Regions from separate parts of the Pseudarthrobacter sp. CCNWLW217 genome, predicted to be linked through region 1. Evidence: predicted binding sites of a transcription regulator. Region 1 holds the regulator's gene; each other region holds the start of a gene.
The links. Region 1 encodes LexA, which represses DNA repair genes until DNA is damaged. Its sites were predicted from a motif close to TCGAACANNTGTTCGA; they were not measured.
Positions count from the first base shown of each region.

Region 2: V9L18_RS00650 (LexA family protein) is a predicted target of LexA. The motif match lies at 1,916-1,931, and genes of this name have one in related genera.
Region 3: V9L18_RS15805 (DUF6504 family protein) is a predicted target of LexA. The motif match lies at 3,156-3,171, and genes of this name have one in related genera.

Region 1 covers NZ_JBBCBT010000010.1:151,140-156,125, reverse strand. The annotation lists gene hisB (imidazoleglycerol-phosphate dehydratase HisB) at 1-164, opposite strand, end outside; gene V9L18_RS13325 (histidinol-phosphate transaminase) at 227-1,345, opposite strand; gene V9L18_RS13320 (LysM peptidoglycan-binding domain-containing protein) at 1,402-1,812, opposite strand; gene lexA (transcriptional repressor LexA) at 2,160-2,906, shown strand; gene V9L18_RS13310 (ATP-dependent DNA helicase) at 2,981-4,986, opposite strand, start outside.
Region 2 covers NZ_JBBCBT010000001.1:135,851-140,836, reverse strand. The annotation lists gene V9L18_RS00660 (phosphotransferase) at 1-456, opposite strand, end outside; gene V9L18_RS00655 (MBL fold metallo-hydrolase) at 941-1,750, shown strand; gene V9L18_RS00650 (LexA family protein) at 1,945-2,376, shown strand; gene V9L18_RS00645 (GNAT family N-acetyltransferase) at 2,405-2,890, opposite strand; gene V9L18_RS00640 (Y-family DNA polymerase) at 2,937-4,235, shown strand.
Region 3 covers NZ_JBBCBT010000014.1:4,645-9,630, forward strand. The annotation lists gene V9L18_RS15800 (DNA polymerase III subunit alpha) at 1-2,757, opposite strand, end outside; gene V9L18_RS15805 (DUF6504 family protein) at 2,754-3,086, opposite strand; gene V9L18_RS15810 (hypothetical protein) at 3,252-3,641, shown strand; gene V9L18_RS15815 (chorismate mutase) at 3,734-4,054, opposite strand; gene V9L18_RS15820 (VOC family protein) at 4,074-4,496, shown strand; gene V9L18_RS15825 (SOS response-associated peptidase) at 4,557-4,986, opposite strand, start outside.

The DNA.
Region 1 (4,986 bases):
TTGCACAGTGCCGTGAGCATGTGGTCATAGAACGGGACCGAGGTGTCGATGTTTGAGACGCCGGTTCCGTCGAGGTTGATCTCCACGAGTACTGACGATTCGCTGGTGGCACGCTCCATGCGTGCGATGCGGGACGCGGCAGTGCTGGATCCGGTGGAACTCATGGTCATATGTCCTTTGCGAAGAAGGAGTGATTGCCGGCGCGCGCAGCGCGGCTAACTCAAGTTTAGGCGGGCAGCTTTGCCTGGCTCGCCAGGATGGCTTCCAGGGATGTGAGGAAGGCAGTGGTTTCTGTCTCAGTCCCGGCTGTGACGCGCAAATGGCCGGGGATTCCGACGTCCCTGATCAGGACGCCGGAGTCCAGCAGCTGCTGCCAGACGTCGTGGGGCCGGTCCAGTCCGCCGAAAAAGACGAAGTTCGAGTCCGAAGCGGCGGGTTTGAGGCCCATCCGTGTGAGCTCCGAGACGATGCGGTCACGCTGCTTCTTGATGTCCTCAACATCGGCCATCAGCGCCTCGCGGTGCTGGAGGGCGGCCAAGGCCGTGGCTTGCGTGACGGCGGACAGGTGGTACGGCAGCCGCACGAGGCGCAGGGCGTCCGTCACTTCGGGTGCGGCAGCCATGTAGCCCAGCCGGGCTCCGGCGAGGGCAAAGGCCTTGCTCATGGTCCGGGTGACGATGAGGCGTTCCCGGCCCGGCAGCAAGGTCAGGGCGCTCGGCGTACCGTCGTGGGCAAATTCGTGGTACGCCTCATCCACAATCACGATGGTCTGGCTGTCCTCGCCGGCGGCGTACACGGCCTCCACAACATCCAGCCCCAGCCCTGTGCCGGTGGGGTTGTTGGGCGAACTCAGGAAAACGATGTTCGGCCGGAGTTCCTTCACCTGCAGGGCGGCTGATTCGGCGCTGAGGCCGTAGCCGAGCGCACGCTGGCCGGCAACGTACTTTGTGTCGGTGCCGCTGGCCAGTAGGGGGTACATGGAGTACGTGGGAGGGAAACCCAGGGCCGTGCGGCCGGGTCCGCCAAACGCCTGGAGGATTTGCTGAAGCACTTCGTTAGAGCCGTTGGCTGCCCAGATGTTGGCTGCGTCAAGACCGTGGCCAAGGTATTCAGCCAGCGCAACGCGGAGATCGGAAAATTCACGGTCCGGGTAGCGGTTCAGGCCGGCGGCTGCCTCGGTGACTGCTGCGCTGATCGCGGCCCGTACGTCCGCAGGAACGCCGTGAGTGTTTTCGTTGACGTTCAGCAGAATGGGAACATCCAACTGGGGAGCCCCGTACGGGGTCAGGCCACGGAGGTTGCTGCGGAGGGGAAGGCGGTTCAGACGCTCTAGCTGGTCATTCACCTGAACAGTTTAGTGCCGAAGCATGGACCCCGAAAATGTGACGGTCAGCGGCAGCGTCACTTCACAGGTACAAACAGCTGCTGGCCTGGCACGACAGCGCCGGCAGTGAGGTTGTTGAGCTGGACGATGTCCGCTATCACGTCGCGGGGATCGCGCTCGGGTGCAACCGCTGCCGCGATCGCCCACAGTGACTCCCCGGACTGTACGGTGACGGACACTGTCGGTGTGACTGAGAGATCGGCTGCGGAGTCTGCTGCCTTGGCGGGGGCGTTCAAGAATCCCGCCAGCAGGAAGATCAGGACAGCGAGCAGGACCAGCGGGATGCCGATCAGGACCACCCGTCCGCGTCGCGTCAGGCGAAGGGGCGGCAACTGCTCCTTGCCGGGGCGGACCTGCGGGACTGACGTGAGGTGCTGTACCGAGACGAACTGCGGACGGGAGTCCTGCGATGCTGAAAACGCTGACATGAAATGAGCCCTCCTGGACCATGCTTTGCTGCCCGGAGTGTTCCTTCCGCTTGTCCGGCGAAGCGGACGTTCCCGAAGTATTCGAATCTTCGAACGCTTCCGGAAGCGAATAGAACACATGTTCGAACTTTGCTTCTTCTGTTTTAGCACTTATCAACGAACATTGTCGAGACTCGCTAGAACAAATGTTTGAAAAAGTGTTGCGGCTGGCCTACGTTTGAACCAAGGATCAACCACCCGAAGTACAGCCACCTCTGTAGTTGATCAGCAGGGTCTGACAATCAATGCCGGAGGCTCCCGGCACCCGGCGCCGGAGGCACCGGGGCAACGGAAAGGCATTGGCTAACATGGCAGCAGCAGCCGGCGGCAGGGCGACCCAGAGGGGTCCACAGCCCCAGAGGACTCCCAAGGGGCTGACTGCCCGTCAGAAGAAGATCCTGGAAACGATCCAGCGTTCAGTCAATGACAACGGATACCCCCCGTCCATGCGCGAAATTGGCGACACCGTGGGGCTGGCCAGCCTCTCCAGCGTGACGCATCAACTCTCGCAGCTGGAGAAGTTGGGATACCTGCGCCGGGACCCTAAGCGGCCACGGGCCATGGAGGTCCTGATGCCGCTCACCCTGGATGCCGGGACTGCCAAGGCTCCGGGCTCCGCCGCACCGGCAACCCTGCGGGGCATCAGCGGCGGGAAGGTAACGGAGCTTTCCACTGCCATGGATACGGCCATGGTTCCCCTGGTGGGCCGGATCGCAGCCGGCGGGCCGATCCTTGCGGACCAGGTGGTTGAAGACGTGATGCCCCTCCCCCGCCAACTGGTCGGTCAGGGCGAGCTCTTTATGCTCAGGGTGGCCGGAGACTCCATGGTGGACGCGGCCATCTGCGATGGCGACTGGGTGGTGGTGAGGCGCCAGGCCGACGCCGTGAACGGGGACATCGTCGCGGCCCTCCTGGACGACGAAGCAACCGTCAAGACGTTCCGCCAGCGGGACGGCCACACGTGGCTGTTGCCGCAGAACACGCAGTACGAACCCATCCTGGGCGACCACGCCACCATCATGGGCAAGGTCGTTTCGGTTCTGCGTTCACTCTAGGTACAGTGCCCAGCAGCAAAAAGATCAGCTGAGCCCGCCCACATGGGCTGGCTCAGCTGATCTTCGCAGTTAACTCAGGCGTGCTCTTTGGACAGCCGTTCCAGCGCCGCAAACGCAATCTTGCGATCTGTGGTGGGCCAGAAGGGCGGCAGCGCACCCCGGAGGAACCCGGCGTACCTCTCGGTGGCCAGCCGTGAATCAAGCACCGCCACCACACCTTTGTCCCCGGTGGACCGGATCAGCCGGCCGGCACCCTGGGCAAGCCGGATGGCGGCATGAGTGGCGGAGACCGACATAAAGCCGTTGCCGCCGGCCTGGGCGACGGCCCGGGAGCGGGCAGTCATAAGGGGGTCGTCCGGCCGAGGGAACGGAATGCGGTCAATCACCACCAGCCGGCAGGAGCCGCCCGGTACGTCCACTCCCTGCCACAGGGACATGGTTCCGAAGAGGCATGTGTCGGGCTCGTCGGCGAACTGCTTGACCAAGGCGGTCATCGTGGAATCGCCCTGGCAGAGGATGCTCAGGCCCAGACGGGGCCGCAAGGCGTCGGCTGCTTCTTCTGCGGCGCGACGTGAGGAGAACAGGCACAGTGCACCGCCGCCTGAGGCCCTGATCAGCGCCTCGAGCTCCTCCAGCGCCTCCGCGGACACACCGCGCCCGGGCTTGGGCAGGTGCCCGGCAACGTACAGTATTCCCTGCTTTGGGTAGTCAAACGGGGAACCGACGTCAATGCCCGTCCAGCTCGGGGCGCCCGGGCCCACAAGGCCCAGCCCGCCGGCGGCCGGCTCGAAAGCAGAGCCGATGGCCAGTGTGGCCGAGGTCAGCACTACGGTGTGGCCTTCGAACAGTCCCTCGCGCAGCTTCCCTGCGACGCTGAGCGGTGCGATGTTTATCAGTGCCGGTGCGGCGTCGTCGGGCTGCGCATAGCCTTGCTGCGGATCGAAGGTGCTGGCACGCGAGAACCACACCACTTCCCGGTTCTCCCGGGCCACGATCAGCCGTTCACACAGTTCCAGGATGAGCATCAGGCGTGAGCGCGCGAGCTGGCGCCCGCCGTCGGCCGTCTGGCTGCTGTCCCCCTTCGAGTCGGACAGGGCAGCCCTGCAGGCGTCACGCAGCTGGTCGATGCAGTCCAGCTGCTCGTCATTTAGGCCGTTGGGAAGGAGCCCGTTGGGAACCCCTGCCAATGCCAGTTCCAGGTTGGCGGCCGCAGCGTTGAGGGCGTCCACCGTAATGGCCGTGTGCTTCCGCGCTCCGGCAGCCGCCGCATGGACCATCGCTACGGACAGCTGCCCGGACACCGCACCGGTCACCCGGTCCTGGAGCTCGTGCGCCTCGTCAACCACCACGACGTCGTATTCGGGCAGGACAGCCAGCCCCTCGAACGCGCTGACGGCGAGCATCGCGTGGTTGGTGACCACAACATCGGCGTCGGCCGCGTCCTGGCGGGCGAGTTCGCTGAAGCATTCAGCGGCCATCGGGCACTTCTGCGCCCCCAGGCATTCCATCGACGTCACCGAAACCTGCCGCCAGGCACGGTCCGTGACACCCGGGAGGAGTTCGTCACGGTCGCCGGTAGTGGTTTTTTGCGCCCAGTCGCGCAGCCGCACTACCTCTTTGCCCAACTGCGACGCCGGTCCCCCGAGAGCGGCTGCGAAGTGCGGCACGCTGGTGTCCTCACCAAGGGAAAAAAGCTGGCCTTCGGAGGGTTCCTCCGAGGGAAACCCGCCTTCAAGCTTGTGCCGGCAGACGTAGTTGGAGCGACCCTTCACCAGCGCCACCTTGACGGGGCGGTCCAGGGCCGGGGTGATGGTCTTCAGCAGCCGCGGCAGGTCCCGGCCCACAATCTGTGTCTGCAGGGCCAATGTTGCGGTGGAAACCAAGGTGGGCTTGTTGCTCACCAGCGAGTGCGCAATGAGCGGAATCAGGTAAGCCAGCGACTTTCCCGTTCCAGTGCCGGCCTGGACCAGGAGGTGGTCGCCGGTTTCGATGGCACGGGCCACCTGCCTGGCCATCTCATGCTGGCCGCTCCGGCTTTGTCCGCCCATTCCGGCCACGGCGCGGTCGAGCAGTTCGATCA
Region 2 (4,986 bases), on a different contig from region 1:
CACGTACATGTCGGCCCAAGGCTGGATCCCGGTCTCATGCGAGGACTTCAGAAGATCGAACATCGCCGCAGTTCGTTTCGCCATGGCAGCCGGAAGTGCCTTGCTTAGTGCGGCATCGGCTCCGTAGCCGTCAACAAGTGCCCGCAACCTCAGGGCGGCGTCATCCACCGGCTGCCCGTCGAACAGCAGGCCGAACGACTGAGCGGCGTAGGCCAGATCCCACAACCGCGTGCTGGGCCCGGCACCATCCCAATCGATGAATACCCAGCGGTCTCCCATGATGAGGTTCCACGGAGCGAGGTCGTTGTGGCACATCAGATCTGGATTCTCCGCCGGCAGCAGCATCTTCCAGTCGCCCGGGTTGCGCATCGGCACTGTTTCGCTCGCATCATGGATTTGCCGAATCATCCGACCCACCCGCAATAAATCGTCCCGGCCGAGCGGCAAATGATCCATTGCGAGTACGCCTTCTATGTACTCCACTGTGCTTCGACCGTGTTCGTCCCGGCCCAGAGGCTGGGGAACGTCCACCCCGGACGACCGGAGCGCACCCAGATAACTCTGCACGGCGGCTGAGTTCTCCAGCCAGGGTTTTCGGACGGTGTTACCAATGCGAACCACGCTCTCGGAAGCGTTTCCACCTGTCAGTTCCTGCTCGTCCGCAACCATCCCAGCAGGCTACTGGAGTTCCCAGCTGACCTTAAATGGCGCCACATCCACCCCGCACCGCTCGTCCAAATTCAGGTTCTTGATTGTGTGGGATGGGCGCTCGGAATTCAGGTGTGCCGTTGGCGGACCCGGATAGTCCCTGCCCGCACCTCGCCCTAATCGAGCACCCCGGACCGTGGGTTACCCACGTCGCCAAGATGCTTGCGCTCCACTACCGACAGCTAATAGCGTCTCGACAAGCTGGTTCAAAACCACAAGCGGAAGGCGTTTCATGCTGAAGAAAGTCGCTGAGGGTGTTCTCGTTCACGAGAGCGAGTTCATCCAGACTAATTCCGTTGTGGTGCAGGGCCGGGACGGTGTGTTGCTCATCGACCCCGGCATAACGCGTGGCGAAATGGCGGACCTGGCGAACGACGTTCGCGAGTTGGGCCAGCCTGTTGTGGCAGGCTTCTCAACGCATCCGGACTGGGACCACGTTCTCCGGCACACGTCCTTCGGCGCAGCGCCCCGTTACGGTACGGCCCGCTGCGCGGCATCTATCCACGATGTGCTGTCGAAAGCGGATTGGCAGGACCTCATCGCCGAAGGGCTCCCGCCGGAGTACGCCGAAGAGATCCCGATGGAGCTGCTCGGTCAAGTTACCGGTCTGCCCGCCGGAGCTGCTCAGATTCCTTGGGATGGCCCCAAAGTCCGCATCATCGAGCATCAGGCCCATGCCCCGGGCCACGCGGCGCTGTTGATTGAGGAGCGCCGCGTCCTCGTCGCCGGCGACATGCTTTCTGACATCCTGATGCCGTTCCTCGACCTGGAGGCAGCGGATCCGCTCGGGGACTACCTCGAGGCGCTGCGGCTGTTCGAGGACCTGGCAGACGACGTCGATGCCGTCATTCCCGGTCACGGTTCAGTGGGAGGGGCTGGGCAACTAGGAGTACGAATCAATCAGGATCGCGCATATGTCCAGGACCTGCTCGACGGCGGTGTTCCCGACGACCCGCGGATCGGCCCATCGGCCCCGTTGGATTGGCTGCCCGACGTGCATCAATGGCAACTCCAGCGGCTCGCCGAAAGAGGGCAGAAATAGCGGTCGGTCCCGCACCTGCCACAGGATCCCGAACTATCAGTCCCCGAGGAGGAGGCGCTTGGCAGCGCTAATTCCGCATCAGATAGCGCGCCTTTCGCATGCAGGTCCGTCAGGAGCGCAAGTTGAGACTACGCACTGTCGCCCCCTGCCTGTACACTCAAAGTATCGAACATATATTCGAATAAAGGTGTGTTGTGGGCGTTGTTGTCGGTCCCCGTGTGATAGATGCGGGCCTCTCCTTGCGGCTGGTGCTGATGTCCCCGGTTGCGGTTGCCGCGGGCTACCCCTCGCCAGCCCAGGACTACTTCGACGGCCGGATCGACCTGAATGAACATCTCATCAAGGACATCACCAGCACCTTCGTTGTCCGGGTAACCGGCGACTCGATGGAACGGGCAGGGATCAGCGACGGCGACGAACTCATCGTCAACCGGGCCATCGAACCCAAGGACGGCTCCGTGGTCATCGCTGTCCTCGACGGCGAACTGACCGTCAAGCGGCTGCGGATCACCGCCACAGGTGTGGTGCTGCAGGCAGAGAACCCCCGCTACCCGGACATCCGCGTCCCCAGCCTCAGCGAGCTCACCATCTGGGGCGTGGCCACGAGGTGCCTCCACCATGTCTAACCCGCGGAAATACAGTAAGCAGCACAGCTCAGAGGAGCCGCACCATGCGGATCTCGCGCACGCCGTCGTCCACATTCACGGTCCCGTCCGCTACGAACCCGTGCTTGCGGTAGAACGCCTGCGCCCGGGGATTCGGATCGGCAACCCACAGCGCCGCCGAATCGTGAGGGCCGACGACGGCGTCCAGGAGGGCAGCCCCGGCGCCGGTCCCATGCTCAGCCGCAACGACGTACAGCACGTAGAGGTGAGTGCCCCACTGCGTTCCGGAGTCCTGGGGTGGCCCTGCCATTGCAATCCCGATCAGTTCACCATCGCGCTCGGCCACCGCGACGCGGTTCGCTTGGTAGCGCTCGTCGCTGAGGGCGACGGTCCAGAAGCGTTCCCGGGTGGAGGGCAATTCCGGGTCGTCGAGGACACGGTCGGCCATCACCCCGCGGTACGTCTCACGCCACGACCGCACATGCACGCGCGCCATCTCGGCAGCGTCATCAACGTGCGCCCGACGAACAGTCACCCCCGTATCCATAGCCGAAACTCTACCCAGAACGGCGGCCGGTCCCATGTCTAAACCGGCGCTGATGCGGCAGATGCAGGAAATCGCCCTCGTGGATGTGAACTGCTTCTATGCGAGCGCAGAGCGCGCCTTTGACCCTTCCCTTGAAGGCAAACCGCTGGTGGTGCTGTCCAACAACGACGGCTGCGCCGTCACCCGCTCCCCTGAAGCCAAGGCCCTGGGCATCGGCGTTGGGGAGCCGTGGTTCAAGATCGCCCCGCGGGCGAAAGAATGGGGGCTGATTGCCAGGTCCAGCAACTACGAGCTGTACGGCGACATCAGCGCCCGCGTGATGGAACTCCTGGGCCGGTACTCTGCGTGGCTGGAGGTTTACAGCATCGACGAGGCCTTCCTCGGCGTCAAAGGCTCTCCCGCGGCACTCCTCCAGCTGGGACGGGACATGAAGGCCGCCGCAGCGAGGAACGTGGGGGTCCCCGTCTGTGTTGGTATCGCCCGAACCAAGACACTCGCCAAGCTCGCCAACAAATGGGCCAAGCACAATCCCGCGTTCGACGGCGTCTGCCGCTGGGATTCGGTGCCGGCAGGTCGGCGGGAGGCACTCATGGCGGGCCTTTCCGTCGTCGAACTCTGGGGCGTTGCCACCCGCCTGACCAAACGGCTGAACGCGATGGGTATCCACTCGATCCTCGATCTCAGCCGGGCGGACCCCGTGCGGATCCGCGACAAATTCTCGGTAGTGCTGATGCGGACCGTCCTGGAATTGCAAGGCACCCCCTGCATTCCCATGGAGGAGGAGCGCGTGGGCCGGGACCAGCTCATCTTTTCGCGCTCGTTCTCCACCCCGATCACCACAGCCGCTGGCCTGCGCCAGGTCCTCAGCGTGTACGGCCAGCAGGCCAGCGCCCGGCTGGCCAAACACCACCTCCAGGCCAAGGTCCTCACAGCCTTCGCCGGCACCTCCCACTTCAACGCGAAGGACACCTCCTTTCCGTCGGTCTGCGTCCCGTTGCCCATGCCCACCGCGGATCCGGTGATCCTGACCAAGGCGGCCCATGCCCTGCTACCCGCCATCCACGAGGGCGTGAAGTACGCCCGCGCCGGGATCATGGTGACGGACCTTAGGCCCACAGGAAACCAGAAACCCCTGGAAATCTTCGAGAACCCACACGAGGAACGCCACATCGGACCCCTCCTTGAAGACATCGTCCGCCGCTACGGACGCGGCTCCATCGGGCTGGGCCACGCCGGCATCCGCGGTGGACCCGACTGGAGCATGAAACGCGGCATGCGCTCCCCGCGCTACACCACCCACTGGGACGAACTCCCGCTGGTCAAAGCCGCCTAGCAGCCCGGGGATGCACTAACGAAATGAAAATCCTTTCGTTCCACCGGCTCGTCCAGTTTGGTGGAACACCAGGAGCGCGGCCGTAGTTGGCAGCTGCAACCTGGTCAGCGTCGAATACTGGCGTGTCCAGGTCCGCCTTGTCTACGGAGTCCGTGCGGGCCATGGCGGAAACGATAAGGCGCACCCAGAAGTACACCGCCGAGGGTACCCAAGACGGCCCGCAGCGCTAGAAACGGCCCGTCCGTTAGGCTGGGCCCATGAGCGAGTCCATCCCGCCGGCTCTGCAACCACCGGTTGCTGTTGCCCTGGCGAAACTCGTCAAGACATTCCCGTCACCCGGCGCACTGCCAGGCGTGATCTACGCGGAACCCAAATGGGACGGATACCTTCACTGCACTCTGTCAATGAGTGGCCCTTCGGCCTACTGCCCATCTGCCGCACTAATCAACTCCGGCTTACGCGCGCTCACCTGTCTCATAACTAACGATGGGTACCCGATTCTTGCCGGAAGGTTGCAGGACATAGTTACGAGAATTGTCCTTGCCCACCGCACGTCCAGAATTCCGCCGAAGATCAGTGACTGTGCAGGTGAGGCTGCTGTTCGCTCGTTGAGACGTCTCGTTTCCCAAAGGTTTCGAGACAACTTGGAGGGTAGCGTTTAGGACACCTGCACCGTGCATTTCATCGTGCCGGGTAAACGTGCGTATGGAGGTAGGCCACTGGATCGGTGCAGAAACCATCCCTGGCTGCC
Region 3 (4,986 bases), on a different contig from region 1:
GTCAGCCAGCGAGTCATACGGCTGCCCTGCCACGATACGTTTGAGCTCGGCCCCGGAGAGTCCGTAAATGCCCTTTAGGCTCAGCCTGATCCCAAGTTTGCCGCGGTCCTGCCCCTGCCCCACGCGTTCCACCCGGTATTCGGCCTGGCTCCGGTTGATGTCAAGGGGCAGGATGGGGATGCCCAGCCTGCGGGCTTCGGCGACCAGGAGCCGCTTGGGATACATCCCGGGATCGTGCTCCCACAGCCCGGCGAGGAAAGCCTCCGGGTGATGCGCCTTCAGCCAGGCGGACTGGTAAGTGGGTACGGCAAAGGCGGCACCGTGCGCTTTGCAGAAGCCGAAACTTCCGAAGGCCTTCAAAGTGCCCCACACCTTGTCCACGACATCCGGTGAATATCCTTTTGCCCGGGCTTCCTTCCGGAAGAATTCCTCCACCTTCGGTTCGAGTGCCTCGTTGCCCAGGGCGCGCCGGAATTCGTCCGCCCGGGCAAGTCCGCACCCCGTCATGACGTCGAAGGTCTTCAGGATCTGTTCGTGGAAGACGGTGACGCCATGGGTTTCCTGCAGAACCGGTTTCAGGTCCGGGTGGGGGTACACCTCCGGTGCAAAACCGTGGCGGTGTTCAAGGAACGGGCGCACCATGTCCGATTTCATGGGTCCCGGGCGGAACAACGAAATGTCGATGATGAGGTCGTTAAATTCGCGCGGCGCCATCTTGCCAATGAGCTCCCGCTGGCCCGGCGACTCGATCTGGAAGCATCCCAGGGTGTGGGTGCTGCGGATCAGTTCATAGGTTGGTTCGTCGTCCAGCGGCACGGCGTTGAGGTTGATAAGGCCATTATGGGCGATATAGTCCGGGCCAGTTCCCTCCGGACCCGTTGGGTGTGCCCCCGCAGCAACCACTTCGGCTTTGGAGGGATGAAGCCGGATGACCTCACGGACAGCGAAGGCCATGGCACTTTGCATCCTGACCCCCAAAACGTCCAGCTTGAGCATCCCCATGGGGTCCATGTCATGTTTGTCGAACTGGCTCATGGGCAATCCCAGTCCGCTGGGCTGCACAGGGGTACGGTCCAGGAGCGTGGCGTCACCAAGGATTACCCCGCACGGGTGCATGGAAATATGCCTGGGAAGCCGGTCCAACCGTTCCGTGAGGTCCACCAGCAGGTCAAGCTGCTGGTTTTCGGCGAACTCCCGTTGCTCCACCCTGCCGGCGAACTCGCGCAGTTCAGGTTTCTCCACCAGCGCTTCGCGGAACTTGCGGGCCGAAAAACGCCACAGCTGCTTGGCGATCTCCCCAACATCGCCCTCGTCCATGCCCAGGGCCATGCCGGCATCCCGGACAGCGCCGCGCGCACGGTAGCCGTTCTGCATGCTCATCAGCGTGACGCGCTCGGCACCGAAGCGGTCAAAGATCCTCCGGTATACGTTGTGCCGCTCAGCGCTTTCAACATCGATGTCGATGTCCGGCAGGGTGGCCCGGTCCTGGGACAGGAACCGTTCGAAGATCAGGTCATGCTGCAGGGGGTTCACCTGGCTGACGTCGATGAGGTAGTTGACCAGGCTGGAAGCTCCTGAACCCCGGGCGGCGGCGCGGACTCCCATGTCAATGATCATCCGGGAAACCTCGGCAACAGTCAGGAAGTAGGAGGAGAACCCAAGGTTTCGGATGATCCCCAGTTCGTGCTCCAGCCGCGAGCGCATTTCCTTTTCGGCGGTTCCGGATACGCCGGGAAACCTCTTGCCGATACCGGCCTCGCAGCGCTGGACCAGCTCAAGGTGCGGGTCCTGGCTGATACCGATGACCGAGGCTTCAGGGACTACGGGCTGCTTCCAGCCCATGTCAGTTACGGGGTCAATCCGGCAGAGGTCGGCGAGCGCTTCTGTCTGCGCCATGAGCTGTTTGAGGTCCGCCGCACCGTATCCTGCGGCGCCGATGATTTCCTTGCCCAGCTGGAGCATTTGGGCGGACGATTTCAGCCAGGCTTGCCCGTTGGGCTGAAGGAGGGGTTCTGCGGCCAGTTCAGGCAGTGACTTCAGTGTGCGGGCCGAGTCCAGGACGTCAGCCGTGGCGGCGCCGTCCTCGGCGCAGTACCGGACGGCATTGGTGAGCACTGCCGGGACCTGGTGCTCCTCCGCAAGTTTGAGCATCCGCACCGCGTGGGCTGTGCTCAGTGGTGAGCCCGGCGAGCTCAGCTGGGAAACCACTTCGGCGACCATGGTTCCTCGCGGCATGGCATCAAGCCAGCGTTTGAAGAGGGTGCGGGGACGCAGGTACCGCCGCCCGCCCATGGCACGTCCGACGTCGGAATCCGGGCCGATAAGCACAGTCAGGACCGGCTTCAGGGTTTTCGGATCAAGCGTCCGGGAGGCGAGTTCGGCGCGGGTGACGGCTACCGGCACTGCTCCCCCGGCTTTGCCGGAGGTCCGGGCATGGGCGTCGGACACGAGCCGGCACAGCGCACGATAGCCCGCACCGCTGTTGTGGCCACGGGCGAGGACCACCACCCGTCCGGCAAGCTGGGTTCGGTGGTCGCCGTCGTCGTCGAACACCGCAAGGTCAACACCCACGATGGGGTCAATCCCTGCTGCCATGCAGGCCTTGAGGTGTTTGACGGTGCCGTACAGGCCGTCCCGGTCAGTGCAGGCGAGGGCGGTGGCGGCGTCTGAGGCAGCAACCTGGGCAAGTTCGTCCGGCCAGGACACCCCGTAGTGGGCGCTGAAGGCTGTGGAAACGTGGAGGTGTGTGAAGGTCATGCTGTTCTGGGTTGGATTGCGTCATGGATCCGGAGCAGCCGCCAGCGGCCGCTTCCGAGGTGGCGGCTCAGGTCCAGGGTGAGGGTTTCTTGCTTCAGGTGGCCGGTTTCAGCTGGTTCTGCCCGCACCTGGACCCGCCAGATTTCGTGGTCCACCAGCCCCGGCCCGCTTCCCAGGGGTGCGCGGCTTTCCTCGGCCCACCACTGCCTGCGTTCGAACCACCGGACAGGTTCGGCGCAGACGGTGTAGTGCTGCCCTGCCCACTGGAGGGACACCGGCTGTCCGGATGCGCTGCAAAGGACGTCAACTGTTTCGCTGAACATGCCCAAGGGCGCCTCCCGGAACTGAATGAACCGTTGCCCGGGGACGAGTCATCCCGGGGTTTCGAACACGGCTGTTCGAATACATATTCGAACAAATCCAGTCTACGCCGGTGCCCCGGCAAAACCTAGACAGGGGTGGACGGACGGGACGGCAGGTAGCAGGATGGTGGCATGAGCACCAATGACGCACTCCTGAAGCAGGTAAGCATCAAAGCCCAGGACTCCACGCTCCTGGCCACTTTTGATATTGAAGGCAACATCCCGGGCTCGGGTGCGTACGTGGTGGGGCTTATGGCCGCCAGCCCTGACTACTCATCGCAAAGACGGCTGGGCATTGAATTCATGAACGGGGAGGCGATCGCCTTCTACTCGTTCAGCCATGAACAGGGAACCGAGGAGAACTACGACCTCAGCGGAGTCACGCATTCGGGCAGCACCATTACCGGAGTCTTCCCCATGGATGCTATCCACGGGCTGGGCAAGGGACACATCATGTCTGCGTTCAGTGAGGCCGACGGCCGGGAATTCCAGTCCGGCATCGCCGTCGAGGAATCACTCTAACCAGGGAAAAGAGCAGGCGCCCTGCCGGAACAAATCCGGTGGCAGGGCGCCTTGGAATTTCTGGGAACAGCTCGGGACTGCTGGGGACAGTATCAGCTGTTTTCTTTATGGACCTTCAGCTCGAGTTCGATGAATCCCGAGATCATGGCCCGGTACGTTGACTCCACAATGTCCGGATCGATGTCCTTCTTTTCCGCGGCGGACCGGACGTGTTCGATGATCCGCTCCACCCGGCCAGGGGCCCGGACTTCGGCGTCGTCCCCCTTGAGGGTTCCGGCAATCCTGATCAGCCGTTCGCGCCGGGCAATGAGGGTGACGATCTGGTCATCCACCTCGTCGACTGCAATCCGCACGGCGGCGAGCTGTTCCTTGTCGGCCAGCGCGTCCCTATCGTTTCCTTGAATTGTCGCCATCTTCTGACAGTATCGAAGCATGCAGCCCAGAGTCGACTTCATCTCACTAGGTGTACGCAGCGTAGCCGCCTCCCGCCGCTTCTATGCCGAAGGCCTTGGCTGGCCCGTGCACAAGGAATTCCCTGATGACGTGTTATTCATCCAGGTCAACCACGGACTCATCCTCTCCCTGTGGAATGCCGGCCAAATGCAGGCCGAGGCCGGAGTTGATGCGCCAGGGCCGGTCCCCTGCATCACGCTCAGCCACAACCTGGCCAGCACGGAAGAAGTGGACCGGGTCATGGCCGAAGCCGCTGCTGCCGGGGCGAGTATCGTTGCGGAGCCGGTCACCCAGCCGTGGGGCGGGTACAGCGGCTACTTCGCGGACCCGGACGGCTTCCGCTGGGAAATTGCCTACAACCCCACGTGGGCAGTGGACGACGCCGGCAAGGTCACCGTCTAGGAGTCAGGAACCCCCGCCGCACCCGGGTCAGGGGATGGGTCAACGAACGAACGGCTTGGCTTAGAACAGCGCCTCGACGGGACGGATGAGTTCCGGGGAATTGTTGCGGACGTTTCCCACTTCCCGGCCAACAGAATCCACGCGCCAGTCCCCTGCCACATCCTTCACATGGGCGCGGACCAGGTCCACCAGGAAGGCTGCATCGTCAATGTGCGGGTCGATCCACGACTCCATGGTGGCCCGGTCCATGGGCAGCGGCACACGGTCGTGCAGGGCGGTGAGCTTGCCGAAGACAGTTGACTCCGATCCCGGCGGCGGTGTGTCAGCGGTCAGGATGGAGGTGGAGAGCAGCCACCGCCCCGGCTCGCCCTCGGCCTTCGACGGATCCTTCCACCATTCGTACAGGCCGGCGAACACCAGCCCGCTGCCTTCGCCCGGGTGCACGTAGTAGGGCTGCTTCGCCTTACCTGTGCCTTGTTTCCACTCGTAG